Regions from separate parts of the Streptomyces sp. Je 1-369 genome, predicted to be linked through region 2. Evidence: riboswitches for the same ligand, from Rfam matches in the RefSeq annotation. Region 2 holds a riboswitch; each other region holds the start of a gene.
The links. Region 2 has a riboswitch for cobalamin ahead of NOO62_RS26695 (ribonucleoside-diphosphate reductase subunit alpha). Riboswitches for the same ligand answer to the same signal wherever they lie in the genome.

Region 1 (10,526 bases), 890 kb from region 2:
ACGAGAGAGTCGGCGAGCGCCTGGCCCGTCTCCCACGCCAGGCGGGAGGGGACGGCCTTCGGGTCGACCGAGTAGAAGTTGCGGCCGGTCGGCAGGACGTTGACCAGGCCGCGCAGCGGCGATCCGGACGGGCCCGCGGGGACGAAGCCGCCGTTCAGGGCGTGCACGGCGTGGTCGAGCTCGGCGGTGGTCGCCGCGAGGCGCGGCACGACCTCGCGGGCCGCGAACTCCAGGATCGCGGCGACCTGCTCGCCGTGGTCCGCGGCCACGGAGGCCACGGCCGCCGGGTCCCAGTCCGCGTCGTCCATCGCCTGGACCAGCGCGCGCGCCGTGGCCTCGGCCTCGTCGGCCGTCACACGCGTCGCTGCCGACTCGTCGAGGCCGAGGGCCTCCCGCAGACCCGGCAGCGCGGTCGTGCCGCCCCAGATCTGGCGGGCGCGCAGCACCGCGAGGACGAGGTTGACGCGGTCGGCGCCGGCCGGCGGGTTGCCGAGGACGTGCAGACCGTCGCGGATCTGCATGTCCTTGATCTCGCAGAGCCAGCCGTCGACGTGGAGCAGGAAGTCGTCGAAGCCGTCGTCGTCCGGGCGCTGTTCGAGGCCCAGGTCGTGGTCGAGCTTCGCAGCCTGGATGAGCGTCCAGATCTGCGCGCGGATCGCCGGGAGCTTCGCCGGGTCCATGGAGCTGATCTGCGCGTACTCGTCGAGGAGCTGCTCCAGGCGCGCGATGTCGCCGTAGGAGTCGGCGCGCGCCATCGGCGGCACCAGGTGGTCGATGAGCGTGGCGTGGACGCGGCGCTTGGCCTGCGTGCCCTCGCCCGGGTCGTTGACCAGGAAGGGGTAGACCAGCGGCAGGTCCCCGAGCGCGGCGTCGGGACCGCAGGCCGCCGAGAGGCCCGCGTTCTTGCCGGGCAGCCACTCCAGGTTGCCGTGCTTGCCGAGGTGGATCATCGCGTCCGCGCCGAAGCCGTTGTCGGCGGCGGGCGCCGCGATCCACCGGTACGCCGCCAAGTAGTGGTGCGACGGCGGCAGATCGGGGTCGTGGTAGATCGCGATGGGGTTCTCGCCGAAGCCGCGCGGCGGCTGGATGAGGATGAGCAGGTTCTCGCGGCGCAGCGCCGCGAGGACGATGTCGCCCTCCGGGTCGCCGCCCTGGCCCACGCGGGACCGGTCGAGGAACATCTCGCCGGGCGGCGGGCCCCAGTGCTGCTCGACGGAGTCGCGCAGCTCCTGCGGCAGCGTCGCGTACCACCGTTTGTAGTCGGCGGCGGGGATGCGCACCGGGTTGGCGGCGAGCTGCTCCTCGGTGAGCCAGTCCTGGTCGTGGCCGCCCGCGTCGATGAGCGCGCGGATCAGCTCGTCGCCGTCGCCGGAGACCAGACCGGGGATGTCGGCCTCGGGGCCGAAGTCGTACCCCTCGGCGCGGAGTCGGCGCAGCAGCTCGACGGCGGACGCCGGGGTGTCAAGGCCGACCGCGTTGCCGATGCGGGAGTGCTTCGTCGGGTACGCGGAAAGCACCAGGGCGAGGCGCTTGTCGGCGGCCGGGATGTGCTTGAGGCGTGCGTGGCGTACGGCGATACCGGCGACGCGGGCCGCGCGCTCGGCGTCGGCGACGTACGCGGGAAGGCCGTCCTCGTCGATCTCCTTGAAGGAGAAGGGGACGGTGATGAGGCGGCCGTCGAACTCCGGCACCGCGATCTGGCTCGCGGCGTCGAGCGGCGAGACGCCCTCGTCGTTCTCCTCCCAGGCCGAGCGCGACCCGGTCAGGCAGAGCGCCTGGAGGATCGGCACGTCGAGGCCGGTCAGCGCGCCCGCGTCCCACGACTCGTCGTCACCGCCCGCGGAGGCCTCGGCGGGCTTGGTGCCGCCGGCCGCGAGGACGGTGGTCACGATGGCGTCGGCGGCGCGCAGCTCCTCGATGAGCTCGGGCTCGGGGGCGCGCAGCGACGCCACGTACAGCGGCAGCGCCCGGGCGCCCGCGTCCTCGATCGCGCCGCACAGCGCGTCCACGAACGCGGTGTTGCCGCTCATGTGGTGGGCGCGGTAGTAGAGCACCGCGACGGTCGGACCCTCGACGCCGACGCGGGCGGTGCGCTCCAGCGGGCCCCACGACGGGGCGGGGGCCGGCGGCTCGAAGCCGTGGCCGGTGAGCAGCACGGTGTCGGAGAGGAAGCGGGCCAGCTGCTCCAGGTTCGCGGGACCGCCGTGCGCCAGGTAGGCGTGCGACTCCGCGGCGATGCCGACGGGCACGGTCGAGGAGGCCATGAGCTGGGCGTCGGGTGCCTGTTCGCCGGTGAGCACGACCACGGGGAGGCCGGTGGCGATGAGCTGGTCAAGGCCGTCCTGCCAGGCGCGGACGCCGCCGAGGAGGCGTACGACGACGAGGTCGATGCCGTCGAGCAGCGCGGGGAGCTCCCCGAGGTCGAGGCGGGACGGGTTGGCGAACCGGTAGTCGACCGGGCCTCCCGCCGCGCGGGCGCTGAGCAGGTCGGTGTCGGAGGTCGACAACAGCAGAAGCATGCGGGCGCAGGCCTTCCTCGGGGTGTCCGCGCCCCGGGTGGTCGTATGGACGGCAGGAGTTCCTGGCTCGCCCCACGGGTGGGGCTCACAGTGGCGGGACCGCGCCGGATTCACACCGGGCTTCCTCCCTCGGGTCCTGGTGGACCCACGCCGTCGCTGGCGTCGACGGACTTCGTAGCCCGCCGCCTGCATAGTAAGTCCTGCCCGCGCTCCGCGGTGCGGCCACCTGCCAGGACGGTCCGGCTCGGGAGGCGACCGGCCGGATCCGCGTGGGTATGCTCGCCGCCATGCCGCCCACCCCAGCACCCTCCTCAGACCAGGGCGAATCCCCCATACGTGACCGGGGCGACGCCTGCCCCGGAGCTCTGCGCCTGCACCGCGCCGACGACGGCCTCCTGGCTCGACTCCGGCTGCCCGGCGGGCTTCTGACGGGGCGTCAGGTGGCGGTTCTGGGGGCCGCCGCGGAGCGTTTGGCCGACGGGAATCTCAGCATCACCTCACGCGGCAACGTCGAGCTGCGCGGCCTCGGCGACGCGTGCGGCGGCGAACTCTCCGCGCTGCTCGCGGACGCGGGCCTGCTCCCCTCCGAACGGCACGAACGCGTCCGGAACGTGCTGGCGTCCCCCCTCGCGGGAACCGACGGATTCGGCCGCGCCGACGTCCAGTTGTGGGCCCGCGAGCTGGACGGACTCCTCTGCGCGGAGCAGTGGACGACGGCCCTCTCCGGCCGTTTCCTCTTCGTCCTCGACGACGGTCGGGGGGACGTGGCCGGACTCGGCGGCGATGTGACCTTGATCGCAGAATCGGGCGGGACGGTGGTGGTCGGAGTGGGGGACCTCGCCTTCCGGGTCGCCGGAGCCGACGCCCCGCGTGCGGCGCTCGCCGGGGCGGGAGCGTTTCTCGCCGCGGCGGCCGATGCGGGGAACGGGGCTTGGCGGGTGGGGGAGCTGCCCGTCGGCCGGGCCATCGACCTGGCTGGGGCACTGGAGGGGGCGGGGATCGGGGCGGTGCGGGTCGGGCCGGGGGCTGTGGGCTCGGGTGGTTCGGCGGGGCCGGGGGCTGTGGGCTCGGGTGGTTCGGCGGGCCCGGGTGGTCCGCCGCCGCCCGGTGTCATCGGGCGTGCCGTCTCCGTGCACGCCCCGCTCGGGCGCGTCAGCGTCGGGCAGTGGCGGGCCCTGCTGCCGCTGCCCGCGGACGAGCTCCGCGTCACCCCGTGGCGCGGCTTCGTGCTTCCCGGCTTTGCTGACGAGGGGAGCGCCCGGAAGCGGCTGGGCTCGCTGACCGAGGCCGGGTACCTCACCGACCCCGGCTCGCCCTGGCTCGGCGTCGGCGCCTGCACCGGCCGCCCCGGGTGCGCCAAGTCCCTCGCCGACGTCCGTGCGGACGCGGTGCCGGGCCACGGGTCCCTGCCCGTCCACTGGTCCGGCTGCGCACGGCGGTGCGGGCACCCGCACGGCGACTGGGTCGACGTCCTCGCCACCGGGGACGGCGACTACGAAGTGACGCTGCACACCGGAGGCTCCACCGTCCCCGTCACGGGCGGAACCCTGACCGAAGCGGTCACCACCGCACGTACCACCACGAAACCAACGGCCACGAGATGAGCGAGAGCACAGTGTTCGACTACGAGAAGGACGGCGCGGCGATCTACCGCGAGTCCTTTGCCACCATCCGCGCGGAGGCGGACCTCCAAGGCCTGCCCGCCGACGTCAGCCAGGTCGCGGTCCGGATGATCCACGCCTGCGGAATGGTCGACCTCGTGCGCGACCTCTCGTACAGCCCGCGCGTGATCGCCGACGCCCGCAAGGCGCTGCGCGACGGCGCGCCGATCCTCTGCGACGCGAACATGGTCGCGAGCGGCGTCACGCGCAAGCGGCTGCCCGCCGACAACGACGTGGTCTGCACCCTCGCCGACCCGTCCGTGCCGGACCTCGCCGCGCGGCTCGGCACCACCCGCAGTGCCGCCGCGCTCGAACTCTGGCGCGACCGCCTCGAAGGCGCCGTCGTCGCCATCGGCAACGCGCCCACCGCCCTCTTCCGCCTCCTGGAGATGATCGAGGAGGGCGCGCCCCGACCGGCCGCGATCCTCGGCATCCCGGTCGGCTTCGTCGGCGCGGCCGAGTCGAAGGACGCGCTCGCCGCGCACACCTCCGGCGTGGAGTACCTGGTCGTACGGGGACGTCGCGGTGGCAGCGCGATGGCCGCGGCGGCGATCAACGCGATTGCGAGCGAAGCGGAATGAGCGGCGTGCCCATCTCCACCGACCTGCCCGTGCCCACCGAACAGAGTTCGAAGGGGCAGCTCTACGGCGTCGGGCTGGGCCCCGGCGATCCGTCGCTGATGACCGTGCGCGCCGTGGAGGTCATCGCGTCCGCCGACGTGATCGCGTACCACTCCGCACGGCACGGCCGTTCCATCGCCCGCTCGATCGCGGCCGCGCACCTCCGCGCCGACCACATCGAGGAAGCGCTGGTCTACCCCGTCACCACGGAGAGCACCGACCACCCCGGCGGCTACCGCGGCGCCCTCGACGACTTCTACGAGGAAGCCGCCGCCCGGCTCGCCGTACACCTCGACGCGGGCCGCACCGTCGCCGTGCTCGCCGAGGGCGACCCGCTCTTCTACGGCTCCTACCAGCACATGCACAAGCGCCTCGCGCACCGCTACCCGACCGAGGTCATCCCCGGCGTCACCTCGGTGAGCGCCGCGGCCGCCCGGCTCGGCGAGCCGCTCGTCGAGGCCGAGGAGGTCCTGACGATCCTGCCCGGCACGCTCCCCGAGGAGGAGCTGGCGGCACGCCTCGCGGCGACGGACTCGGCGGTCGTCATGAAGCTCGGCCGAACGTTCGGGAAGGTGCGCGGCGCCCTGGAGCACGCGGGCCGCCTCGACGAGGCGCGCTACGTGGAGCGGGCCACCATGAAGGGCGAGCGCACCGGCAGCCTCGCCGAGGTGGACCCGGAATCGGTGCCGTACTTCTCCGTGGCGGTGCTGCCGAGCCGCGTCGCGCCGCTCACCGGCGGCCCCGCGCCCCGGCCCGCCGAGGAGACCCCCGAGCGCGGCGAGGTCGTCGTCGTCGGCACGGGTCCCGCGGGCCCGCTCTGGCTGACCCCCGAGACGCGCGGCGCGCTCGCCGCCGCCGACGACCTGGTCGGCTACACCACGTACGTCGACCGCGTACCGCACCGCCCCGGGCAGCGCCGCCACGGCTCCGACAACCGCGTGGAGTCCGAACGCGCCGAGTTCGCCCTGGAACTCGCACGGCGCGGGAGGCGCGTCGCCGTCGTCTCGGGCGGCGACCCCGGCGTCTTCGCGATGGCCACGGCCGTCCTTGAGGTCGCCTCGCAGGACCACTTCGCCGACGTACCCGTCCGTGTGCTCCCCGGGGTGACCGCCGCCAACGCCGCGGCGGCCCGTGCGGGCGCGCCGCTCGGCCACGACTACGCGACGATCTCCCTGTCGGACCGCCTCAAGCCGTGGGAGGTCATCGCGGAGCGGCTGGCCGCGGCGGCCGCGGCGGACCTCGTCCTCGCGCTCTACAACCCGGGCTCGCGCAGCCGCACGTGGCAGGTGGGCAAGGCGCGGGAGCTGCTCCTGGAGCACCGGACGCCCGATACGCCGGTCGTCCTCGGCCGGGACATCGGAGGTCCCGAGGAGAGCGTGCGGATCGTACGCCTCGGTGACCTCGACCCGGCGGATGTCGACATGCGTACGCTCCTGATCGTCGGCTCCTCCCAGACCCAGTGGGTGAGGCGGCGCGGGGGCAAGGACCAGATCGTCTGGACGCCGCGGAGATATCCCGAGGGGTGACCCTCGTGTGCGCGCGGGACCCGCGCCCCGTCAGGGGTGCGGGGCTGTGACATGTGCGGCTCCGCCGCGTAGGCGCGACCAGCCACACAGGCCCCGCCCCTAGCCGCGCAGCGTACGCACCCAGGCAACCGCTTCCTCCGGCGTGGCGACGTCGGCGACCCGCTCCGGCCCGGAGGGCCGCCGGACCACTACGACAGGAACCCCCGCCTCGCGCGCAGCGACCAGCTTCGGCGACGTCGCCGCGCCCCCGCTGTCCTTCGTCACCACGACGTCGACGCGGTGGGCGCGCAGGATCTCCCGCTCCCCGTCGAGCGTGAACGGGCCCCGGTCGAGGAGCACCTCCATGCGCGCCGGGAACGGCGGCTCGGGCGCGTCGACGGAACGTACGAGGAACCAGTGAGCGTCCAGGCCGGGGCCCGCGAAGGCGGCGAGTCCCATCCGGCCCGTGGTCAGGAACACTCGCTCGCCGAGGGCAGGCAGCGCCCGCGCCGCCTCGTCGAGGGAGCCGACCGGGTGCCAGTCGTCGCCCTCTTCCGCGACCCAGCCGGGCCGGCGCAGAGCGAGCAGGGGAACATGGGCACCGGCGGCAGCCTCCGCCGCGTTGAACGAGATCGTCCCGGCGAAAGGATGGGTGGCGTCGATGAGCGCGTCCACGTGGTGCTGCCGCAGCCACGCCGCAAGACCCTCTGCCCCGCCGAAGCCGCCGACGCGCACCTCGCCCGGCGGCAGCCTGGGCGCCGCGACCCGCCCCGCCAGGGAACTGGTCACCCGCACCCCCGCCTCGTCCGCGAGGAGCTCCGCCAGACGGCGGCCCTCGGTCGTTCCCCCCAGAATCAGTACGTGCACGGAGTTCGGTTTCCTTCATGAGTGAGGCAGCTAAGGCCACGGGCGGGCGCAGCGCCCAACTCAAGCACACCGGTCTGCGGTCCGGCTGGACGACCGGCGCCTGTGCGACGGCCGCCACGACGGCCGCGTACACGGCGCTGCTCACCGGCGACTTCCCGGACCCGGTGACCATCACGCTGCCCAAGGGCCAGACGCCCGCGTTCGCCCTCGCCGCCGAGGAACTCGGCACCTCCCATGCCATGGTTGGCATCGTGAAGGACGCGGGCGACGACCCGGACGTCACCCACGGCGCCCTGGTGCGGTCCACGGTGCGGCGGCTGCACGCCGGTGCGGGCGTCGTCTTCAAGGCGGGCCCGGGTGTCGGTACCGTCACGCGGCCCGGGCTGCCTCTGGACGTCGGCGAGCCGGCGGTGAACCCCGTACCGCGGCAGATGATGCGGGACCACGTGGCGGAGGTCGCGGCCCGCGCCGGGACCACGCCCGACGTGGAGATCATCCTCTCCGTGGACCACGGCGAGGAGATCGCCCGCTCCACCTGGAACCCGCGCCTCGGCATCCTCGGCGGCCTGTCCATCCTCGGGACGACCGGCATCGTCGTGCCCTACTCCTGCTCGGCGTGGATCGACTCGATCCGGCGGGGCGTGGACGTGGCGCGGGCGGCGGGGCGCACGCACGTCGCCGGGTGCACGGGGTCGACGTCGGAGAAGACGGTCGTCGCCGAGTACGGGCTGCCGGAGGACGCGCTGCTCGACATGGGGGACTTCGCGGGCGCGGTCCTCAAGTACGTACGCAGGCATCCCGTCGACCGCCTCACCATCTGCGGCGGCTTCGCCAAACTCTCCAAACTCGCGGCGGGCCACCTGGACCTGCACTCGGCCCGCTCCCAGGTCGACAAGGGCTTCCTGGCCCGCCTCGCCCGCCGTGGCGGCGCCTCCGAGGAGCTCGCCGCGCAGGTCGCGGACGCCAACACGGGCCTGGCCGCACTTCAGTTGTGCGCGGCGGCCGGCGTACCGCTCGGCGACCTGGTCGCGGAGACGGCACGCGACGAGGCGCTCGGGGTGCTGCGGGGTGCCCCGGTCATGGTGGACGTCATCTGCATCGACCGGGCGGGGACCGTGGTGGGGCGCAGCGCCCTCAAGTGAGGGCGTCCGTGCCTCTTGGGACGGAGGAAGCCGTCAGCAGGTGTGACGGTCGCGGTCCGCCGAGTACAGGTGACTGTCGCGGAACTGCGAGGCCCCGAGCGTCCGCCCCACCATGATGACGGCGGTCCGCACGATGCCCGCCTCCTTCACCTGCCCGGCGATGGACTCCAGCGTGCCGCGCAGGATCACCTCGTCGGGGCGGCTGGCGAGGGCGACCACGGCGGTGGGGCAGTCGGCGCCGTAGTGGGGCAGGAGTTCCTCCACCACGCGGTCGACGTATCCGGCGGCCAGGTGCAGGACGATCAGCGCGCCGCTGCGGCCGAGCGTGGCCAGGTCCTCGCCCTCCGGCATGGCCGTCGCCCGCTGGGCGATGCGCGTGAGGATGACGGTCTGGCCGACGGTCGGCACGGTCAGCTCCCGCTTCAGCGCGGCCGCCGCCGCGGCGAACGCGGGGACGCCCGGCACCACTTCGTACGGCACTCCGGCCGCGTCGAGCCGCCGCATCTGCTCGGCGACCGCGCTGAACACGGACGGGTCGCCCGAGTGCAGCCGCGCCACGTCGAGCCCCTGCTCGTGCGCGCGCACCAGCTCGGCGGTGATCTCGTCGAGGTTGAGCTGCGCGGTGTCCACGAGCTGCGCGCCGTCCGGGCACTCCGCGAGCAGTTCGCGCGGCACCAGGCTGCCCGCGTACAGGCAGACCTGGCAGGCGGCGATCCGCCGCGCGCCGCGGACCGTGATGAGGTCGGCGGCGCCGGGTCCCGCGCCGATGAAGTACACGGTCATCTCTCGTCAACTCCTGCTGTTCTGTGCCTGGGCGGGGACCGCGGCGGTGGTGGTCGTGAGCGGTTTGGTGACGGACCACTGGGTGACCGGCATGGCCTGCCGCCACCCTGTGAAGCCGCCCACGGGGACGGCCTGCGCGACCGCGAGCCGTACGAGCTCGCCGCCGTGGCGCCGGTACCACTCGGTGAGCAGCGCCTCCGACTCCAGCGTGACGGTGTTGGCGACGAGGCGGCCGCCGGGCGGCAGCGCCGCCCACCCCGCGTCGAGGAGGCCGGGCGCGGTGAGGCCGCCGCCGATGAACACGGCGTCGGGCGTGGGGAGTCCGGCGAGCGCGACCGGTGCGGCGCCGGTGACGACGCGCAGACCCGGTACGCCGAGCCGCTCGGCGTTGCGGGTGATCCGCTCCGCGCGCACGGAGTTCTTCTCGATGGTGACGGCACGGCACGAGGGGTGCGCCCGCAGCCACTCCACGGCGATGGAACCGGAGCCGCCGCCGACGTCCCAGAGCAGTTCGCCGGGTGCGGGCGCGAGCGCGGCGAGCGTGGCGGCGCGTACGTACCGCTTGGTGAGCTGCCCGTCGCTGTCGTACGCGGCGTCCGGCAGGCCCGGCACGACACCGAGCCGCAGCGCGTCGGGGGAGCGGCGGCACTCGACGGCGACGACGTTCAGCGCGGCGCCGGGCGCGTGCGACCAGGTGTCGGCGACACCGTCGTACGAGGACTCGCCCTCGGCGCCGAGCTGTTCGAGGACGCGCAGCCGGCTCGGGCCGAAGCCGCGCTCCCGCAGCAGGGCGGCGACCTCGGCGGGCGTGTCGGCGTTCGCGCTGAGCACGAGGACGCGGCGCCCGTCGTGCAGCGCGGCGGCGAGCCGTGCGGCGGGGCGGCCGACGAGCGTGACGACCTCGGTGTCCTCGACGGGCCAGCCGAGGCGCGCGCAGGCGAGGGAGACGGAGGACGGGTGCGGGAGCACGTGCAGGGCGGCGGCGCCGAGCTCCTCGGCGAGGGCGCGTCCTATGCCGTAGAACATGGGGTCGCCGCTGGCGAGGACGGCGGTGCGGCGCCCGGCGTGGGCGGCGAGCAGGCCGGGTACGGCGGGCCGTAGCGGGGAGGGCCAGGGCACGCGCTCGCCGGGGCACTCCTCGGCGGGCAGCAGCTCCAGCTGGCGGGGGCCGCCGATGACGACGTCGGCTTCCGTGAGGGCCGCGCGTGACGCGGCGGGGAGCCCGTCCCAGCCGTCGGCCCCGATCCCGACGACGGCGACGGCCGGTATGCCTGTGGGGGGTGCGGGGGTCACTGCTGGTACCTGACCTCGGGGTTTGGGAAGGGACTGCGCAGCCGCACTCTACTGGGGACCCGGGGCCGTCCCCTTATCGGCGGCCGCTCATGGCGCTTCCTACCGCCGCGCCCTGGTAGTTAGCTTAGGCTAAGCT
Region 2 (10,526 bases):
CCGGCGCGAGCAGCGGCAGGATCACCCGGCGGAACGCCTGCATACGGGTGCAGCCGTCGACCATGGCGGACTCCTCCAGCTCCTTGGGCACGGCGGCGACGAAGCCGCGGAGCGTGAGGAGCGTGAAGGGCAGGATCATCACCATGTAGAAGAGGGTCAGCGGGATCAGGCTGTTCAGCATGTCCGCGTCGCGCACGATGATGTAGATCGAGATGACCATGACTTCCCACGGCGCCATCTGCGCCAGCATGAAGCCGATGATGAAGCCGCGCCGGCCCTTGAAGCGCATGCGGGCAAGGGCGAATGCCGCGGTCACCCCGATGATGAGGGAGAAGACGACCGCGAGGACCGTCACGATGACCGAGTTGCCGACCATGGTCCAGAAGTGGTCGGCGTCGATCGCCTTCTTGAAGTGCTCGAGGGTGGCGTCGGTCGGGAACCAGACCGGGTCCTCGGCGATGATGTCGCCGGACGGCTTGAAGGCCGTCGCGAACATCCAGTACACGGGGAAGACGCAGAAGACGAAGATGACGACCGCGACCAGGTTGGGCCACATGCGGCCCATCAGCGAGCGCTTCACAGCTCGTCCTCCTCTTGCTTGAGCACGATCCGCAGGTAGAACGAGGTGATGGCCAGCAGGATGATGATGGTGAGCAGCGCGATCGCGGCGCCCATGCCGAAGTGCTGGTTGCCCATGCCCTCGATGTAGGCGTAGACGGGCAGGATCTCGGTGAGCCGGTCGGGGCCGCCCTCGTTGATGGTGAAGACCTGCACGAACGCCTTGAAGACCCAGATGATCTCCAGGAACGTCGTGGCGTAGAGGAAAGGCTTCAGATACGGCAGCGTCACCTGGGTGAACTGCTTCCAGGCCCCCGCGCCGTCCAGCGCCGCGGCCTCGTACAGCTCCTTGGGGATGGTGGTCGTGGCGGCGTACAGGTTGATCGCCACGAAGGGGATCGACATCCAGACGATGAGCAGCAGCACGACGAAGAAGGTCGAGTACTGCGTGGCCAGCCAGTCGTGGTCGGCCATCGACTCGAAGCCGACCTTCGCGAGCACCCAGTTGATGACGCCGAAGCGCTGCGCGAACAGCCACTGGTAGACCGTGCTCGCCGCGACGACGGGCATCGCCCAGGCGAGCACGAGGCCGAGCAGGAGGAACGTGCGCATCTTCCGGCCGAGGCGCGCGAGGAGCAGTCCGACCAGCGTGCCGAGGATCATGATCAGCACGACGTTGACGGCGGTGAAGGCGACCGAGCGGCCGGTGACCCGCCAGAAGTCCTCGCCGGTGAGGACTTCCTTGTAGTTGTCGAATCCGGTCCACTCGGTCAAGTGCAGAATGAACTGCCGCATGTTGAGGTTCTGGAACGACAGGACCCCGTTTTTGACCAGTGGCCAGCCGAGCAGCAGCAGGGTGACGATGATCGCGGGGGCAAGAAGCAGATAGGGCGTCACCCCGGCGAGACGCCCGGACTCCTTGCGCGGGGCGTTCGGCCGTGGCCCGCCTTCCGGTGTCTGCACCTCCGTCGGGCCGGAGGGCGGCCGTTCGGTCTTCTGCACGGTCATGCTCGCCATCTCTTTCGTGGGCATCGCGGTACGCAGAGGTATGCCGGGGGCGGCGAGGACGGTTCACCCGCCGCCCCCGGCAAGAGGGGGCGTTCTTACTGCTTCTGCGACAGGCGCTTGTTGAGCTCGCCCTCGACCTGCTTGGCGGCGTCGGCAGGCGCCTTACCGTTGAGCACCGCGGTCATGTAGTTCTTGATCGGGTTCGGCGGGTTCTCCACCGCGCCCCACTCCGGGATCAGCGGGGTGATGCCGCCGCCGGGGGTGGCGGGCGTCATGGCCTTGGCGGCCGGGTTGCCCGCGAGGGAGGACTCCAGCGACTCCTTGTTCGGGATGACGCCGCCTTCCTTGGCGAACTGACCCTCGAACTTGTCGGACAGCGCGATCTTCAGGAACTCCTTGGCGAGCTCCTGCTTCTTGCTGGTCGCGGCGATGGCGAGGTTGGAGCCGCCGAGGAAGACGCCCTCGGGCTTCTCCGCCGTGGCGCCCGGGATCGTGAAGTAGCCGATGTCCTTCTCGATCTTCTTGTCCGTCTTGATGGCCAGGGCGGCCTCCCACGGCATGGCGATCATCGCGGCCGTCTTGCCCTTGCCGAAGACCTCGCCCTGCTGCGGCGTGGCCTCGTCCTTGTTCTTGGGGGCCTTGGAGAGGTCCGCGAACTCCTTGTACGTCTTCATGGCCTTGGTGACCTTCGGGTCACCAAGGTTGGAGACGTACTTGTCGCCGTCCTTCTTGACCAGCTCGGCGCCCTCGCCGATGGTCAGGCCGACGAAGTGGTACCAGAACTGGCCCGGCATGTAGAGCGGCTCGGCGTCGGTCTTCGCGCCGATCTGCTTGAGGTCCTTGAGGAACTCGTCACGGGTCTTCGGGGTGTCCTTGATCCCGGCGTCGGCCCAGATCTTCTTGTTGTAGATCACGACGCGGTTGAGGACGAACCACGGGGCGGCGTACTGCTTGCCGTCGATGACCGAGGCCTTGTTCATCGACTCGGTCCAGTCCGCGCCGATGGACTCCTTGAGGTCGCCGAGCTCGGCGAGGCCGCCGGTCTTGGCGTACGCGGCGGTCTGGGTGTTGCCGATCTCGAAGACGTCCGGCGGGTTCTCCTCGGAGAGGGCGGTGGTCAGCTTCTGCTGGATACCGTTCCACTGCTGGACTTCGAACTTCAGTTTCGCGCCGGTCTTCTTCTCGAAGGCGGCCGTGACGTCCTTCTGCCACTTGTCGGGCGTCGAACCGTCCATCGCCCAGAGCGTCAGGGTCTCGCCCTTGAAGCTGTCGGCTCCCCCGGCCTTCTTGTCGTCGTCGTCACTGCCACACGCCGCGACAGAGACCAACATGCCCGCGACACCGATGGCCGCAATGAGCTTGCGCTTCACGTCACCCTCCTCAAGGGATGCCAGTCAACCCCCCACCCGCAGCGACCGAATGGACCGAGATCTGCCCGTGGGACTGGAACCTGGTCTTTAATGGTGTAGACCAGTACGGGGAGCTTGGCCTAGACCTTTAGGGGTGTCAAGGGTGTATAAGAAGGGCTGTCGCGTCCGTTATCGGACCGACACCTGAGCGGGCGGAGTCTTCTCCAAAGCTCTCGACTTCGCTCGCCCAGGGGGCGCCCCCATGGCCCGGTACGTGCCACGATGTGAGCCGCGACAGACGGAGGAGCCGGTGACGGCAGCAGCACAGGAGCCGGGAAGGTCGATCATGGGCAGCGAGGCGGGCAGCACCGCGGGCGAGATCGACGTGTCCCCCGAGGGCCCGAGCATCGGCCGCACCGCGCGCGTGCCCAAGTACTACCGCCTGAAGCGGCACTTGCTGGACATCACCGAGACGCTGCCGCCGGGCACCCCGGTCCCCCCGGAGCGCACCCTCGCCGCCGAGTTCGACACCTCCCGCACGACGGTGCGCCAGGCCCTCCAGGAGCTGGTCGTCGAGGGCCGTCTGGAGCGCATCCAGGGCAAGGGCACGTTCGTCGCGAAGCCGAAGGTGTCGCAGGCGCTGCAACTCACCTCGTACACGGAGGACATGCGGGCCCAGGGCCTCGAGCCCACCTCGCAGCTCCTGGACATCGGGTACATCACCGCCGACGACCGCCTCGCCGGCCTGCTCGACATCACCGCGGGCGGCCGGGTGCTCCGCATCGAGCGGCTCCGGCTCGCCAACGGCGAGGCGATGGCCATAGAGACCACGCACCTGTCGGCGAAGCGCTTCCCCGCCCTGCGCCGCTCCCTGGTCAAGTACACCTCGCTCTACACGGCGCTCGCCGAGGTGTACGACGTGCATCTCGCGGAGGCCGAGGAGACCATCGAGACCTCCCTGGCGACCCCGCGCGAGGCGGGCCTGCTCGGCACCGACGTGGGCCTGCCGATGCTGCTCCTGTCCCGCCACTCGCTGGACGGCAACGGCCAGCCGGTGGAGTGGGTGCGCTCCGTCTACCGCGGCGACCGCTACAAGTTCGTGGCCCGCCTCAAGCGGCCCACGGACTGACACCCGTCCGAGGTCTGGCGCGGGGCACCGCGCTGCTCTAGGTTCCTCCCGTCACCGCACGACGCAGCTCATCGCACGATGAATCTCATCGCATGGTGAACGGGAGGACGACCCGGTGCGCAGAGCGAACCGCCGATCCATCGTCATCTGGTCCCTCGTCGCGCTGGTCGGCGCCGCGGGCTGGACCGTCCTGGCCCTCGCGCGCGACGAGGAGGTGTCGGCCGCCTGGATGGTGGCGGCGGCACTCGGCTCGTACGCCGTCGCGTACCGCTTCTACTCGAAGTTCATCGCGTACAACGTCCTGAAGGTCGACAAGAAGCGGGCCACCCCGGCCGAGCGGCTCGACAACGGCATCGACTTCCACCCGACCGACCGCCGGGTGCTGCTGGGTCACCACTTCGCGGCGATCGCGGGCGCGGGACCGCTGGTCGGACCGGTGCTCGCGGCGCAGATGGGGTACCTGCCCGGCACCATCTGGATCATCGTCGGCGTGATCTTCGCGGGCGCCGTGCAGGACATGGTCGTGCTGTTCTTCTCGACGCGGCGCGACGGCAAGTCGCTCGGGCAGATGGCGCGCGAGGAGATCGGCCCGGTCGGCGGCGCCGCCGCGCTGCTCGCCACCTTCGCCATCATGATCATCCTGCTCGGGGTGCTCGCGCTGGTCATCGTCAACGCGCTCGCCGAGTCGCCGTGGGGCACCTTCTCCATCGCGATGACCATCCCGATCGCGCTGCTGATGGGCTTCTACCTGCGGGTGCTGCGGCCTGGACGGGTCAGTGAGGTCTCGCTGATCGGCATCGCGCTGCTGCTGCTCGCGCTCGTCGGCGGGCGCTGGGTCGCCGAGTCGTCCCTCGCGGACACGTTCACGCTGGCGCCGTCGACGCTGGTCATCTGGCTGGTGGCGTACGGGTTCATCGCCTCGATCCTGCCGGTGTGGATGCTGCTCGCGCCCCGCGACTACCTCTCCACCTTCATGAAGATCGGCACCATCGTGCTGCTCGCCGTCGGCGTCGTCGTCACCCTGCCGACGCTGAAGATGGACCCGGTGACCGACTTCGCCTCGCGCGGCGACGGACCCGTCTTCGCGGGCTCGCTCTTCCCGTTCGTCTTCATCACCATCGCCTGCGGCGCCCTGTCCGGCTTCCACGCGCTGATCTCCTCGGGCACGACGCCGAAGATGATCCAGAAGGAGACGCAGGTCCGGATGATCGGCTACGGCTCCATGCTGATGGAGTCGTCGGTCGCGGTGATGGCGCTGGTCGCGGCGTCGATCATCGACCCCGGCCTGTACTTCGCGATGAACGCGCCGGCGGGAGTCGTCGGCGACACCGTGCAGGAGGCGTCGAAGGCCGTCGCCGGCTTCGGGTACTCCATCTCACCGGCCGATCTGGCGCAGGCCGCGAAGAACGTCGAGGAGTCCTCGCTGCTCTCGCGCACCGGCGGCGCGCCCACGCTCGCGGTCGGCGTGTCCGAGATCTTCTCGAAGGTCACGGGCGGCTCGATGCGGGCCTTCTGGTACCACTTCGCGATCATGTTCGAGGCGCTGTTCATCCTGACCGCGCTCGACGCGGGCACGCGCGTGGGCCGGTTCATGCTGCAGGACATGCTCGGGAACATCTACAAACCGTTCCGTCGGATGAGCTGGAAGCCGGGGCTCGTGTTCACCAGCGCCGTCGTCACCGGCCTCTGGGGTTACTTCCTGTGGGTCGGCGTGCACGAGCCGCTCGGCGGGATCAACCAGCTCTTCCCGATCTTCGGCATCGCCAACCAGCTCCTCGCCGCCGTCGCCCTCGCCGTCTGCACCACGCTGCTCGTGAAGTCCGGGCGCCTCAAGTGGGCCTGGATCACGGGGATTCCGCTCGCCTGGGACGCGACGGTGACGCTCACCGCGAGCTGGCAGAAGGTGTTCTCCAGCGATCCGCGCGTCGGCTTCTTCCAGCAGCGCGCCAACTACCAGGACGCCATCGACGAGGGCAAGATCCTGCCGCCCGCCAAGACCATGGACGACATGCACACCGTCGTCACCAACTCCACGGTGGACGGTGTCCTTTCGGCGGCGCTCGCGCTGCTCATCGTCGTCGTCATCCTGGACGCGGCACGGATCTGCATCAAGCACGTCCGCAACCCCGTGGCCTCGCGGCTGAGCGAAGCGCCGTACGTGGAGTCGAAGTTGACCGCTCCGGCCGGGCTCTTCGCGACCCGGGAGGAGAAGCAGGAGGAGAGGCGGACGGAGCGACGGGAGGTGGCGCCGTGACCTGGGTGCTGCGCGGGATGCGGTGGATGCGGTGGTACGTCCATGAGCTGACCGACGAGTCGGCGTACGACCGGTATGTGGCGCACGTGCGCAAGGAGCATCCGGCGGCAACTGTTCCCAGCCGCCGCGCATTTGAACGCATGCGGACAGACCGGGCGGAGTCAGACCCCCGCCAAGGGTTCCGCTGCTGCTGAACAGGCAACTTGTCACGTCCGTTATCCGGACGGGGGTTCCATACAGCGAGACTGTGGCTTAGATTTCCCGCACGTTAAGCATGGGATAAGTGAGGGAACGGAGCCGCGATATGTCAGATGCGCCTGAAGTGAACAGACCGGTGGTGACGCCGGTCCGTGTGGTCATCGCAGCCTGCCTCGTCGCGCCCTTCGTGGCAATGCTCTGGGTGGGGTCGTACGCGAAGATCGACCCGACCTTCATCGGCATCCCGTTCTTCTACTGGTACCAGATGCTCTGGGTGCTCATCTCGACGGCGCTCACGATGATCGCGTACCAGCTGTGGCAGCGTGACCAGCGCGCCCGCAAGGCCGAGCAGGCCCATGGGGGTGCCGGAAAGTGACCACACTCGCATCGGGCGGCGTCAACGGCGTCGCACTCGGCGTCTTCATCTTCTTCTTCCTCGCCGTCACCGTCATGGGCTTCCTCGCCGCCAACTGGCGCAAGGCGGAGAACGAGCAGAGCCTCGACGAATGGGGCCTCGGCGGCCGCTCGTTCGGCACCTGGGTCACCTGGTTCCTGCTCGGCGGCGACCTGTACACCGCCTACACGTTCGTGGCCGTCCCGGCGGCGATCTACGCGGCGGGCGCGGCCGGCTTCTTCGCCGTGCCGTACACGATCCTCGTCTACCCGCTGATCTTCACCTTCCTGCCGCGCCTGTGGTCGGTCTCGCACAAGCACGGCTACGTGACCACCTCCGACTTCGTGCGCGGGCGCTTCGGCTCCAAGGGGCTCTCGCTGGCGGTCGCCGTCACCGGCATCCTCGCCACGATGCCGTACATCGCGCTCCAGCTGGTGGGCATCCAGGCCGTCCTCGACGTCATGGGGGTCGGCGGCGGTCCCGACACCAACTGGTTCATCAAGGACCTGCCGCTGCTGATCGCGTTCGCGGTGCTCGCCGCGTACACCTACTCGTCGGGTCTGCGCGCGCCCGCGCTGATCGCGTTCGTGAAGGACGGTCTGATCTATCTCGTCATCGCCGTCGCGATCATCTACATCCCGATCAAGCTCGGTGGCTTCGACGAGATCTTCCAGGCGGCGAACGATAAGTTCTCGGCGGCGAACGACGCCGCGGGCAAGCCCGTCGCGGGGCTCGCACCCGGTGAGGCCGGGCAGTGGACGTACGCCACGCTCGCGCTCGGCTCCGCGCTCGCGCTGTTCATGTACCCGCACTCGATCACGGCGACGCTCTCCTCCAAGAGCCGCAACGTGATCCGCAAGAACACCACGATCCTGCCGCTCTACTCGCTGATGCTGGGCCTGCTCGCACTGCTCGGCTTCATGGCGATCGCGGCCGGGGTCAAGGTCGAGAACGGCCAGCTGGCCATCCCCCAGCTGTTCGAGAACATGTTCCCCGACTGGTTCACCGGCGTCGCCTTCGCCGCCATCGGCATCGGCGCGCTCGTGCCCGCGGCGATCATGTCGATCGCGGCCGCGAATCTCTTCACGAGGAACATCTACAAGGACTTCATCAAGCCGGACGCGACACCCGCGCAGGAGACCAGGGTCTCCAAGCTGGTCTCGCTCCTGGTGAAGGTGGGCGCGCTCGCCTTCGTCCTGACCATGGACAAAACGGTCGCGATCAACTTCCAGCTGCTCGGCGGCATCTGGATCCTGCAGACGATGCCCGCGCTGGTCGGCGGCCTGTTCACGCGGTGGTTCCACCGCTGGGCGCTGCTCGCGGGCTGGGCGGTCGGCATGGTCTACGGAACGGTCGCCGCGTACGGCGTCGCCTCGCCGACGCAGAAGCACTTCGGCGGCTCGTCCGACGAGATCCCCGGCATCGGCGAGATCGGCTACATCGGCCTCACCGCGTTCGTCCTGAACGTCGTCGTGACCGTGGTCATGACCTTCGTCCTGAAGGCCCTGAAGGCCCCCGAGGGCATCGACGAGACGTCGCCCGGGGACTACACGGCGGACGCGGGCGACCCCGGCGTCATCGAGGAACTGCCCCCGGCCACCGTGGGGGCGCCGGGCGGGCACTGACCCTTCCCTGCGTACGACCTACGGGCCGCCGGAGGAATCCGGCGGCCCGTTCTCGTGCTCTCCGACACAAGATATGGGGCTGCCACCCAGAGCCAGCACAAGATGTATGCTCGTGCTCGCTGTCGCCGCAGGGGAATCCGGTGCAAGTCCGGAACTGTCCCGCAACGGTAGACGTGTACGCATTTGTCGTACGCGGAGTCCGAAGACCTGCCGGCAGTGCACCCGTGCCGTCCGGCCCGGGTGCCGACCGTCCGGGCCTCGTGGAATGGGCCGGTGGACGCGGTACGCCGCCCTGCCCGGGTGCGCCCGTGTGTGCCATCCCCTCCTCCAGGCCCAGAGCCGAGCGAGGGAGAGCCCCACGTGACCATCGCGCCTGCCGAACCTGCGACAGCGCTGGCACCGCAGCCCACCGAAAGCGCTGAGGGTACCGACGCGCCGGGGACCGCGCTGCTGCGCACCCTGACCGACCTCACCGCCGACCTCCCCGACGCCGACCCCGGCCGGGTGGCCGCCGCCGCGCTGCGCGGCCGTTCGGCCCGGGCCGACGAGGCGGAGCTGCGGACCCTCGCCACCGAGGCGGCCGCGGGGCTCATCTCCGAGGACCCCGCGTACTCGAAGCTCGCCGCCAGGCTGCTCTCGCTCTCCATCGCCGCCGAGGCCGCCTCGCAGGGCGTGCGCTCCTTCACCGAGTCGATCGCCGTCGGCCACCGCGAGGGCCTGATCGCCGACCGCACCGCCGACTTCGTGGGCGCCCACGCGGCCCGCCTCGACGCGCTCGTGGACACCGCGCTCGCCGACGGCGCCGACTTCCGCTTCGGCTACTTCGGGCTGCGCACCCTGCACAGCCGCTACCTGCTGCGCCACCCGATCACCCGCCAGGTCATCGAGACCCCGCAGCACTTCATGCTGCGCGTGGCCGGCGGTCTCGCCGAGGACGAGAGTGCCCGCGCCGTCGACGAGGTCGCCGCGCTGTACGGCCTGATGAGCCGCCTCGACTACCTGCCGTCCTCGCCGACGCTCTTCAACTCCGGCACCCGCCACCCGCAGATGTCGTCCTGCTACCTCCTCGACTCCCCGCAGGACGAGCTCGACTCGATCTACGACCGCTACCACCAGGTCGCACGGCTCTCGAAGCACGCGGGCGGCATCGGACTCTCGTACTCCCGCATCCGCTCCCGCGGTTCGCTGATCCGCGGCACGAACGGGCACTCCAACGGCATCGTGCCGTTCCTGAAGACGCTGGACGCCTCCGTCGCCGCGGTGAACCAGGGCGGGCGGCGCAAGGGCGCGGCCGCGGTCTACCTGGAGACCTGGCACTCCGACATCGAGGAGTTCCTGGAGCTGCGCGACAACACCGGTGAGGACGCGCGCCGCACGCACAACCTCAACCTCGCGCACTGGATCCCCGACGAGTTCATGCGCCGGGTCGCCGCCGACCAGCCGTGGTCGCTGTTCTCGCCCTCCGACGTGCCGGAGCTCGTCGACCTGTGGGGCGACGCGTTCGACGCCGCCTACCGCAAGGCGGAGGCCGCCGGGCTCGCCAAGAAGAGCATGTCGGCCCGGGACCTGTACGGCCGCATGATGCGCACCCTCGCGCAGACCGGCAACGGCTGGATGACCTTCAAGGACGCCGCCAACCGCACCGCCAACCAGACGGCGGAGCCCGGCCACACCGTCCACTCCTCCAACCTGTGCACGGAGATCCTGGAGGTGACGGACGACGGGGAGACGGCCGTCTGCAACCTCGGCTCGGTCAACCTCGGCGCGTTCGTCGACCCGGCCGCGCAGGACATCGACTGGGAGCGGCTCGACGCCACCGTCCGCACCGCGGTGACCTTCCTCGACCGCGTCGTCGACATCAACTTCTACCCGACCGAGCAGGCCGGGCGCTCCAACGCCAAGTGGCGCCCCGTGGGCCTCGGCGCGATGGGCCTCCAGGACGTCTTCTTCCAGCTGAAGCTGGCTTTCGACTCCCCCGAGGCGCGCGCCCTGTCCACCCGCATCGCCGAGC
Region 3 (10,526 bases), 3.1 Mb from region 2:
GGTGGGGGACGGCGCCGCCGACGCGGACGGTGCCCGACGTGGGTTCGAGCAGGCCGACGAGGGCGGACAGGAGCGTGGACTTCCCGGCGCCGTTGCGGCCCATCAGGGCGACGGTCTCACCGGGTGTGACGGTGAGGTCGACACGGCGCAGCGCCTCGACGCGGCCGCGGCGCACGGCGAGACGCTCGACGGAGGCGACGGCCGCGTCCCGCCGTGCCGCCGATGCCGTACGTTCCTTGCGCAGCTTCGGTGGCCTGCGCCCTGCGCCCGCGAGTTCTTCGACGGAGGCGACGGCGGCCGCCTTCTGCTGTGCCGCCGATGCCGTACGTTCCTTGCGCAGCCTGGGCCACCGGCGCCCGCCGCCCGGCTCCGCGACCGGCTCGGCCGGTACGTCCCTCCGCGGCTCCGCGCCCGCCAACCGCTCCCGCAGGTCACCCGCCCTGCGCCGCGCGTCCCGCACGGTCAGCGGCAGCGGCGACCAGCCCGCGATACGGCCGAGGGCGACGACCGGCGGGAAGACGGGGGAGCGGGCCATCAGCGCGGCCGGGTCGCCGAGGACGGGCACCTCGCCCGGGGCGGCGAGCAGCAGCACCTGGTCCGCGTACTGCACGACCCGCTCAAGGCGGTGCTCGGCCATCAGGACCGTCGTACCGAGGTCGTGCACGAGCCGCTGGAGTACGGCGAGGACCTCTTCGGCGGCGGCGGGGTCGAGGGCGGACGTGGGCTCGTCGAGGACGAGGACCTGGGGGTGCGGGGTGAGGACCGAGCCGATGGCGACGCGCTGCTGCTGGCCGCCGGAGAGGGTGACGATGGGGCGGTCGCGCAGGTCGGCGAGGCCGAGCAGGTCGAGGGTCTCCTCGACGCGCCGCCGCATCACGTCCGGGGCGAGCCCCAGCGACTCCATCCCGTACGCAAGCTCGTCCTCGACGGTGTCCGTCACGAAGTGCGACAGCGGGTCCTGGCCCACGGTGCCGACGACATCGGCGAGCTCACGCGGCTTGTGCGTACGGGTGTCGCGCCCCGCCACGGTCACGCGGCCGCGCAGGGTGCCACCGGTGAAGTGCGGCACGAGCCCGCTGACGGTCCCGAGCAACGTCGACTTCCCGACCCCGGACGGCCCGACGAGCAACACGAGCTCACCTTCGGGGACGGTGAGGTCGACGCCCCGGACGGTGGGGCCGGGCGCCGCGTCGTAGGTGACCGAGACGTCCTCGAAGCGGATCATGAGGTCTCCTCGGAGGAAGTGGGGGAGGGGCCCGGGCCCGGGTTCTTCGGCTCGGCGCCGGGCGGCGGCATGCGCCAGGCGGCGGGTGAGGGCTGCGTCCGGGGAGTGGGGGCGGTGGGGGTGGTCTCGGCCGTCTCGGGCGCGGGGGGCGTTTGGGCGGCGCAGGCGGGAGGCTCGGTGCCGCGTGGGGTGGGTGTCGTCGGTGGCGTATCCCCGGAGTGGGGGGCGGTCCCGCGCGAGGTGGACGGTGCGGGCCCGGGCCTCGCGGGCGGCGTGCTCTCGGGCGCGGTGGGCCGGGTGTTTCCAGCGGCGGTGGGCCGGGTGTTCTCAGGGGGTACCGGTGCCACGAACGCCGGGAGCAGGCCGAGCAGGACCGCCGCCGCCGGCCACACCGGCAGCTCGGGGGCCACCAGCGGGACGACTCCCGGGTGCAGTGCCGCCGGGTCGTGCGACGCCGCCCAGATCGTCAGGGCCGCCACCGCGATCCCGGACCCGGCGACCAGCCAGGCGCGGACGCCCCACGGGTCGGGGCGGTAGCGGGTGCGTACCGAGCGGCGGCCGCCCAGTCGCAGGCCCGCGAGTGCGGCGAGGAGGCCGGCGGTCAGGGCGGGCAGGCCGTAGGACGTGCCTTGTGCGGTGAGCAGTCCGTACGTACCCACGCAGACGCCCATGAGACCGCCGAGGGTCAGGGCGGACGTCGCCCTGCGGACGCCCGCCGGGACGGGCGACGTGCGGCCGAAACCGCGCGCGTCCATCGCGGCCGCCAGCGCGACCGACCGCTCCAGCGCGCCCTCCAGGACGGGAAGGCCGACCTGGAGGAGTCCGCGGATGCCGCGGTCGGGACGTCCCCGCAGGCGGCGCGCGGCACGCAGGCGCTGTACGTCCACGACCAGGTTCGGGGCGAACGTCATCGCCACGACGACCGCCACCCCGACCTCGTACAGCGCGCCCGGCAGTGACTTCAGCAGCCGCGCCGGGCTGGCCAGCGCGTTCGCCGCGCCGACGCAGATCAGCAGGCCGGCCAGGCGGATGCCGTCGTAGAGCGCGAACGTCAGGCCCTCCGCCGTCACCCGGCCGCCGATCCGCACGCCCCTCGCCCAGTCGGGCAGCGGCACCTCCGGCAGCGTGACGACGGTGTGCGTGCCGGGGATCGGCGAGCCGAGCACGATCGCGAAGACGAGCCGGATCGCGATGACCACCAGCCCAAGCTTCACGAACGCGCCGTACGACTTCGCCCACGGCGCCGACGTCCGCCGCGCCGCCACCACATAGCCCGCGACGCCGACCAGCATGCCGAGCAGCAGCGGATTGGTCGTGCGGGACGCCGCGGTGCCGAGGCCGATGGCCCACACCCACCACGCGCCCGGGTGCAGCGCGTTGCCGCGGTGCGCCTCGGGGGCGAGGCGGCGCCGCAGGAGGGCGGGCGCGCCGCCGCCGTGGTCCGTCATGGTGCTGTCCGTGTCGTGTCCGTTGTCCGTACGAGCCGCGCGTCAGCCGCGACGGCGGCGGGCCTGCCAGATCCCGGCACCGCCGAGCAGCGCGACGGCGGCGATCCCGGCGATCAGACCGACGGAGGGTCCACCGTCGCCGCCGTCACCCCCTCCGACCGTGTTGTCCGACTCCGGCTGCGTCTTCGTGGACGTACCGTCGCCGGCGACCTGCTCGCCGCAGCCCGTCTTCGGGTAGCCGTCGATCGCGCACAGCAGCGCCTTGCTGTCGTAGCGCAGCGGCTTCGCGACGGAGGCGAGCGCCTCCGCGCTGGTGGCGTCCTCGCCGACCTGCGCGCAGGCGGTCCGCCGCTTCGGCGGCGTCCCGCCGCCGGGGGCGTCGCCCGCCGTACCGAAGTCGACGACGAGGCCCACGCGCTTGCGGCCGTCCTTCGCCGGGGTGTCCTCGCAGATGGCGTCGAAGTCGACGGGGCCGCGCGGCTTCGCGGAGTCCTTCGAGTCGTCGGAGACCGAGAACCGGAAGCCCTGCACGTCCCCGTCCTCGGGGCGCGCGGTGCCAGGACCCTGGCTGGCGTACGTCCACTGCGCGCCGTCCCGCTCCCAGAACGACCAGTAGCGGTAGCCGGCGGCCTGGGCGGGCGCGGCGGCGAGGACGCCGAGGAGCGCGGCGAGGAGGACCCCGACGGCCAGGCGCCCGCGCCGCGCACGGCCCCGCGTCACGGCTGCTTCTTCTTGCGGTTGCCGCTGTACAGGAAGCCGATGCCGATGCCCGCGACCATGCCGACGCCGATGATCCACCAGACGCTGACGCCGCCGTCGTCGTCCTTCTTCTCGTCCGCGTCGGACGCGGACGACGACTTCGCGGAGTTCTCGGGGGCGGGGCCCGTGGCGTTCAGCTGCTTGACGAGGTCGGTGCCGCCGAAGTCGCGGGCGTCCAGGCCTGCCGCGTGCGCGGCGAAGATCAGCTGGGAGTACGCGGCCGGACCCGACTGCTTCGCCCAGTCCGCGGAGTTCTCCGCCAGCCAGTCGGCGGACTTCTTCGCCCGCTCGCTCTGTCCGGCGGCGGCGAGGGCGAGCACGGAGTCGGCGGTGTTGCCGAAGTCCGGCTGGTCCGTGGAGCCCGGCATCGACGACATCAGGTGGTCGTCGGTCTTGCCGAGGGTGTCGAGCAGATAGCCGACGCCGTTGCTCGCGGCCCGCGTGGCGGTGTCCGGCTTCGCGCACTTGGGTGCGGCGTCCTCGGACTTCTTGGGGGCGGAGACCACGAGGCCCTTGCCGAGGCTGCCGAGGACACCGGCGGCGGTGGCGTCGGCGTTCGGCGCGAGCTTGCCGGACTTCATGTCGGCGAGACCGAAGGCGCCGCCGTCCTTGCCGCAGTCCATGGCGAGCTTCGGCAGCGCGTCGTAGGCGGACTTGCCGTCCTGGGACTTCACGTCGGCGGGGTTGCGGCCCGCGGCGACGAGCGCGCCGACCACGATGCCGGTGGAGTTCGCGTCGGAGGGCAGCCCCGGGTTGTAGCCCCAGCCGCCGTCCTTGTTCTGCACGGACTTCAGCCAGTCGACGCTCTTCTTGACCGTCTTGTCCTGGCCGCCGAGCGCGGCGAGCGCCTGCACGGCGGCGGCCGTGGAGTTGCTGTCGACCGCCGTCTTGGAGTCGCACGGCTCGGTGGAGTCCGCGCGGTACGCCGCGAAGCCGCCGCTCGCGCACTGCTGGCCGGTCAGCCAGTCCACGGCCTTGGCGGCGGGCTCGACGCCCTCGGTGTGCTGGGCGAGCAGGGCGTACGACTGGCGGAACACGCCGTCGAACTTCGGGTCGGTCTTGCCGTAGAGGCCCGAGGGGAGGGCGGCCGACGGCGACGGCTTCGCGTCGTCCGCGATGGCGGCCGGTGCCGCGGCCGAGCCGAACACGGCGACGGCGGCGGCCAGGACCGCTGCGCTGCGACGAACGTTCATGATGGGGCGGGTTGCCTCTCCCTGCGGGGAGCGGGGCGGCACGGACCGTGCGAGCACGGCTACCGGGCGGCTCCGGCTCCGTATACCTCGACGGTGCCGCTCATCGGGGGCCGATGAAGCGAGCCGGTCACGTTCCGCGCCGGGCATTCCGGCTTGCCACGCTCAGTGGCATATACGGCTGCGGGTCAGCGCCGGAATCGCACCGGCTTCCCCCTGGCGGACGTGAGGACGACGCCCTCACTCTACCGGCCGGTCCGCGCACCTCTCGGGTCACACCGCCACGAACGCGACCGGATCGCTCCCCGGCACGGCCTCCGCGCGCCCCAGTTTCACCAGGCGCCGCACATGGGCCTCCGCCTCGGAGACGGCGATGGTCCTCGACCCGTAGGGGATTTCGTCCCAGGGGCGGTTCCACTCCATGCGCTCGGCGATCCGCCAGGGAGTGAGGGGCTCGGCGAGCAGGGTGAGGAGTCCGGTCAGGCGCTCCTCGTGGTGGGTCAGGAGCTCGTGGACGCGGGCGGGCGCGTCGGTGAACGTGCGCTGGTGGGCGGGGAGGATCTCGGCCGGGTCGAGACGGGCGACGCGCTCCAGGGAGTCCAGGTAGTCGCCGAGGGGGTCTCCCCCGCTCGAGCGAAGCCGAGAGCTTGGGGAAGGATCGGTGACGGTCTCCGATTCGGGGTCCTCGTACAGGCCGATGTGCGGGGTGATGCCGGGCAGCAGGTGGTCGCCGGAGAAGAGGCGGCCGTTGCCGCGCAGGCCCGCCGGGTGGTCCTCCTCCAGGTGGAGGCAGACGTGGCCGGGCGTGTGGCCGGGGGTCCAGATGGCGCGCAGGCGGCGGCCGGGCAGGGCGAGGAGTTCGCCGGGGGTGATGGAGCGGTCGGGCAGGGCGGGGGCGAGGCCGGGGAGTTTGTGGGGGCGGCCCTCGTCGCGGGCCCGGATCAGCGGGGCGACGTGGTCGGCGGGCGCGCCGGCGGCCGTGAGCTTGTCCACCAGGTACGCGTACCAGCGGTCCGGCGGGTTCGAGCGGGTGCGGCGGACCACGGACGCGTCGGCGTCGTGCATGGCGAGCCACGCCCCGGACGCGTCGCGGACCTGGCCGGAGAGGCCGTGGTGGTCGGGGTGGTGGTGGGTGATGACGACGCCGTGCACGTCGGCGACGGCGACGCCGCACGCGGCGAGCCCGGCGACGAGGGTGTCCCAGGACGCCGGGTCGTCCCAGCCGGTGTCGACGAGGACCGGTCCCGCGTCGGTGTCCAGGAGGTGGACGAGGGTGAAGCCGAGGGGGTTGTCGGGGATGGGGACCTTGATGCTCCAGACGCCGCCGCCGTGCTCGGTCACCGGCGGGTCCGTCAGCTGCGGGGTCATGGGGGCCTCGTCTCTCGTCGCCGGTCCCCTCGCCGGGGGTCATCACTATAACTAGAACTAGTTCCAATAGTCGCCCAAGTCGACTGCTTGGAAGCTGTGTTGCCCCTTCCGTCCGTGGACTCCACGAACTAGAACTGGTATCAGTTCTGAAACCGTGTCAGGAAACAGTGTCGGGAAACAGTGCCGGGAAACGCTCCGCAGGAGGCAGTCAGCCATGACCGAGCTCGTGGAACACGGACAGCTGTTCATCGGCGGGGAGTTGGTCGACCCGCTCGGCAAGGACGTCATCGAGATCGTCTCCCCGCACACCGGAGAGGTCTTCGCACGCGTGCCGCACGCGGCGCCCGCCGACATCGACCGCGCCGTCGCCGCCGCCCGCAAGGCCTTCGAGCACGGTCCCTGGCCGCGCATGACCGTGGACGAGCGCATCGAGGTCATCACGAAGATCAAGGACGGCTTCGCGGTCCGCCACGAGGAGATCGCCCGCGTCATCAGCACCGAGAACGGCACCCCCTACACCTCCAGCGTGATGGTGCAGGCCCTCGCCGCGCTGATGGTCTGGGACGCGGCGATCACCGTCGCCCGCGACTTCCCGTACGAGGAGCAGCGGGACGGCGTCCTCGGCAAGCTGCTCGTCCGGCGCGAACCGGTGGGCGTCGTCGCGGCCGTCGTACCGTGGAACGTCCCGCAGTTCACCGCCGCCGCCAAGCTGGCGCCCGCCCTGCTCGCCGGCTGCCCCGTGATCCTCAAGACCTCCCCGGAAGCGCCCCTCGACGCCTACATACTCGCCGAACTGGCCGCCGACGCGGGCCTGCCCGAAGGCGTGCTCTCCATCGTCTGCGCCGACCGCGAGGTGAGCGAGTACCTCGTCGGGCACCCCGACGTCGACAAGGTGTCCTTCACCGGCTCCGTCGCCGCGGGCAAACGCGTCATGGAGGTCGCCGCCCGCAACCTCACCCGCGTGACGCTCGAGCTCGGCGGCAAGTCGGCCGCCGTCATCCTGCCGGACGCCGACGCGGCGACCGCCGTCGCGGGCATCACCCCGTTCGCCTGGATGATCAACGGCCAGGCCTGCGTGGCCCAGACCCGCATCCTCGTGCCCCGCACCCGCTACGACGAGTTCGCCGAGGCATTCTCCGCCGCCGCCAGTGCCCTCAAGGTCGGCGACCCCCTCGACCCCGCCACCGAACTCGGCCCGCTCGTCGCCCAGCGGCAGCAGCAGCGCTCCCTCGACTACATCCGCATCGGCCAGGAGGAGGGCGCCAAGATCCTCGCGGGCGGCGGCCGTCCGGCCGGGCTCGACCAGGGCTGGTACGTCGAGCCGACCCTCTTCGGCGGCGTCGACAACTCCATGCGCATCGCCCGCGAGGAGATCTTCGGCCCCGTCATCTGCCTGCTGCCCTACGGCGAGGAGGACGAGGCGGTACGGATCGCCAACGACTCCGACTACGGACTCAGCGGCAGCGTCTGGACCGCCGACACCGAGCGCGGCATCGACATCGCGCGCAGGGTGCGCACCGGAACGTACTCCGTGAACACCTTCAGCCTCGACATGCTCGGCCCCTTCGGCGGCTACAAGAACTCCGGCCTCGGGCGCGAGTTCGGACCCGAGGGATACGGCGAGTACTTCGAGCACAAGATGATCCACCTCCCCAACGGCTATGAGGGGAGCGGTGCCTGATGGGAGACCGCTGGCACGTCGAGGTCGACCGGGCGGTCTGCATCGGCTCCGGAATGTGCGTGCTCACCGCGCCCGGCGGCTTCGCACTGGACACCGCCCGCCAGTCGCACCCCACCGCGTCCGAGACCGACGCCAACGAAAAGGTCCTGGAGGCCGCGGAGGGCTGCCCGGTCGAGGCGATCACGATCACGCTGGCGCACGGCGGGGAGGTCGTGTTCCCGCCCGAGGAGTGACCCGGACCGTCCCGGAGGAGTGACCGGGCACGTTTCCGACTCGTTGACACCCGCGCCCCGTTCCTCCTCATGGCGGCGCGGGTGTCGCCATTTGTCCGGGACGCGGATATTCTGTGCTCTCGAACATGAGCGAACGTGACTTTACCCATGCGTTCCGCACGGCGATGTGATGACAGTCGTGACTGTTCCGTCCCCTGGCGCCCTGGAAATCTCTGTGCCACGCCGAGCAGAGAGGGGACGCCATGGACAAGCGGTACGAGGTCTACTGTCTGGCCGACAGGCACTTCTACGAGACCCCGGACCGGCTGTCGTCCAAAGGCGCCCCGGGCGCCACCGAGTTCCCGGTGGCAGGCAGGCCCGTCCCCGAAGGATGGCGCTCCGGACGCGTCGGCGACTGGCTCTCCCTCGTCCCCGTGGACGACGAGGGAGCCGCGCTGCCCGCGCCCCAGCAGGGCTGGAAGATCCACGTCTCCGCGACCCTCGAGAACGCGGACCGCGTCGCCTCGGCCGTCTGGGACTACTGCGTGCCCCGCCGCATCCCCTTCAAGTTCGTGCCGGGCAGACACCTCCTGCACCTGCGCAACAGCAAGTACGCGGGCCGCGACCACAGCGGCAAGGCCGTCACGGTCTACCCCGCGGACGAAGCACAGCTACAGGAGATACTCGACGACCTCGGCGACCGCCTGGAGGGCACCGAGGGCCCGTACATCCTCACCGACCTGCGCTGGCGGCAGGGCCCGCTGTACGTCAGGTACGGCGCCTTCACCCGGCGCATGTGCGACAACGGCAAGGGCACGATGGTGCCGGCCATCGAGGACGGCGAAGGACAGCTCGTCCCCGACCCGCGCGACCCCGCCTTCAAGGTGCCCGCCTGGGTGACGCTGCCGTCGTTCCTCGAACCGGCGCTCGCGGCCCGCAACACGACGACCGTCACCGACCTGCCGTACCGCATCGAGAAGGCCCTGCACTTCTCCAACGGCGGCGGTGTCTACGCGGGTACCGACACCCGCGACGGCCGCAAGGTCGTCCTCAAGGAAGGCCGCCCGCACGCGGGCCTCGCCGCCGACGGAGCCGACGCCGTCGCCCGCCTCGAACGCGAGAAGACCGCCCTGGAGACACTCTCCGGACTCGGCGTGGCCCCCGAGGTGCGCGACTGGTTCCTCCTGGACGGCCACCGCTTCCTCGTCATGGACTTCCTCGAAGGGGCCACCCTCAACTCGTTCTTCGCCCACCGGCACCCGCTGTGCACCAGCAGGCCGGACCCCGCAGCCATCACCGAGTACACGGCGTGGGCGCTGCGCATGTACCGCGCCGTCGAGGACGCCGTCACCGCCGTGCACGAACGAGGCGTCGTCTTCAACGACCTGCACCTCTTCAACATCATGGTCGCGCCCGACGAACAGTCCGTCTCCCTCCTCGACTTCGAGGCGGCGGCAGCCGTCGGAGACGCGGGCCGGCAGGTCGTCGCGCACCCCGGATTCCTCGCACCGCCCGACCGCACCGGCACCGACGTCGACCGCTACGCACTCGCCTGCCTGCGCCTCGCCCTCTTCCTGCCGATCACGTCACTGCTCTCCATCGACCGCGGCAAGGCCGCCCACTTCGCCCAGGTGATCGCCGCCGAATTCCCCGGCGTACCGGCGGAGTTCCTGGCCGAAGCCGTGGCCGAGATCGAACACGGGCCACGCGGCCGCGCCGGGGAACACGAGCGGGCGCCGGTCCGCGCAGCGGGAGACACGGAGGCCCCGGTGGGGGGCGTCCTCATGGGGGACCGGACCGGCGCCACCCGTCGGACGGCCGGGGCGACCGCGCCCCTGGTCGACCCCGCCGACTGGCCGTACAGCCGCGACTCGATGGTCAAGGCCATCCTCGCCTCGGCCACCCCCGAACGCGACGACCGGCTCTTCCCCGGCGACATCGCACAGTTCTCCGACGGCGGCGGACTCGGCCTCGCGCACGGCGCGGCCGGGGTGCTGTACGCACTCGCGGAGAGCGGCGCCGAACGCTACGAGGAAGGCGAGCACTGGCTCCTCAAGCACACGGAGCCCATCCCGCGCGGCACACCCCTCGGCCTGTACGACGGCCTCGCGGGCATCGCCCACGTACTGGACCGCCTGGGCCACCGCACCCGCGCCCTCGACCTCACCGGCCTCGTCCTCCAGGAGAAGTGGGAACGGCTCCCCTCCGACCTGTTCGGCGGGCTCGCGGGCCTCGGCCTCGCCCTGGACTCCCTCGCCCACAGCACCGGCGAACACGAACTCGCCGACCACGCGCTGCGGGCCGCCGAACTCCTCGGCGAACGCCTCACCGCCGACAGCGCCGCCGACCAGGGCAAACGCCGCCGCGCCGGACTGCTGCGCGGCGCCACCGGACCCGCACTGCTCTTCCTGCGCCTGTACGAGCGGAACGGCGACCCCGCCCTCCTCGACCTCGCGGCCCGCGCCCTGCGCGCGGACCTCGCCCAGTGCGTCACCCAGGAACGCGACGGCAGTCTCGCCGTCAACGAGGGCTGGCGCACCATGCCCTACCTCGGGGACGGCAGCGTCGGCATCGGCATGGTGATCGACGACTACCTCGCCCACCGGGACGACGCGGACCTCGAGGCGGCCCGCCCGGGCATCC

Region 1: linked by a shared signal. The riboswitch ahead of cobN (cobaltochelatase subunit CobN) and the one ahead of NOO62_RS26695 (ribonucleoside-diphosphate reductase subunit alpha) in region 2 are both predicted to bind cobalamin.
Region 3: linked by a shared signal. The riboswitch ahead of NOO62_RS12520 (prenyltransferase/squalene oxidase repeat-containing protein) and the one ahead of NOO62_RS26695 (ribonucleoside-diphosphate reductase subunit alpha) in region 2 are both predicted to bind cobalamin.

What each region holds. Positions count from the first base shown of each region.
Region 1 covers NZ_CP101750.1:6,713,554-6,724,079, forward strand. The annotation lists gene cobN (cobaltochelatase subunit CobN) at 1-2,519, opposite strand, end outside; cobalamin riboswitch at 2,553-2,689, opposite strand; gene NOO62_RS30295 (cobalamin biosynthesis protein CobG) at 2,795-4,123, shown strand; gene NOO62_RS30300 (precorrin-8X methylmutase) at 4,120-4,761, shown strand; gene NOO62_RS30305 (precorrin-2 C(20)-methyltransferase) at 4,758-6,326, shown strand; gene NOO62_RS30310 (cobalt-precorrin-6A reductase) at 6,426-7,172, opposite strand; gene NOO62_RS30315 (cobalt-precorrin-5B (C(1))-methyltransferase) at 7,190-8,314, shown strand; gene cobM (precorrin-4 C(11)-methyltransferase) at 8,348-9,097, opposite strand; gene cbiE (precorrin-6y C5,15-methyltransferase (decarboxylating) subunit CbiE) at 9,104-10,390, opposite strand.
Region 2 covers NZ_CP101750.1:5,828,163-5,838,688, reverse strand. The annotation lists gene NOO62_RS26735 (carbohydrate ABC transporter permease) at 1-580, opposite strand, end outside; gene NOO62_RS26730 (carbohydrate ABC transporter permease) at 577-1,566, opposite strand; gene NOO62_RS26725 (extracellular solute-binding protein) at 1,662-2,936, opposite strand; gene NOO62_RS26720 (GntR family transcriptional regulator) at 3,262-4,044, shown strand; gene NOO62_RS26715 (carbon starvation CstA family protein) at 4,160-6,298, shown strand; gene NOO62_RS26710 (YbdD/YjiX family protein) at 6,316-6,492, shown strand; gene NOO62_RS26705 (DUF3311 domain-containing protein) at 6,603-6,872, shown strand; gene mctP (monocarboxylate uptake permease MctP) at 6,869-8,515, shown strand; cobalamin riboswitch at 8,609-8,745, shown strand; gene NOO62_RS26695 (ribonucleoside-diphosphate reductase subunit alpha) at 8,876-10,526, shown strand, end outside.
Region 3 covers NZ_CP101750.1:2,733,739-2,744,264, reverse strand. The annotation lists gene NOO62_RS12535 (ABC transporter ATP-binding protein) at 1-1,225, opposite strand, end outside; gene NOO62_RS12530 (energy-coupling factor transporter transmembrane component T) at 1,222-2,673, opposite strand; gene NOO62_RS12525 (SCO2322 family protein) at 2,716-3,393, opposite strand; gene NOO62_RS12520 (prenyltransferase/squalene oxidase repeat-containing protein) at 3,390-4,625, opposite strand; cobalamin riboswitch at 4,746-4,871, opposite strand; gene NOO62_RS12515 (MBL fold metallo-hydrolase) at 4,896-5,990, opposite strand; gene NOO62_RS12510 (aldehyde dehydrogenase) at 6,205-7,671, shown strand; gene NOO62_RS12505 (ferredoxin) at 7,671-7,904, shown strand; gene lanKC (class III lanthionine synthetase LanKC) at 8,147-10,526, shown strand, end outside.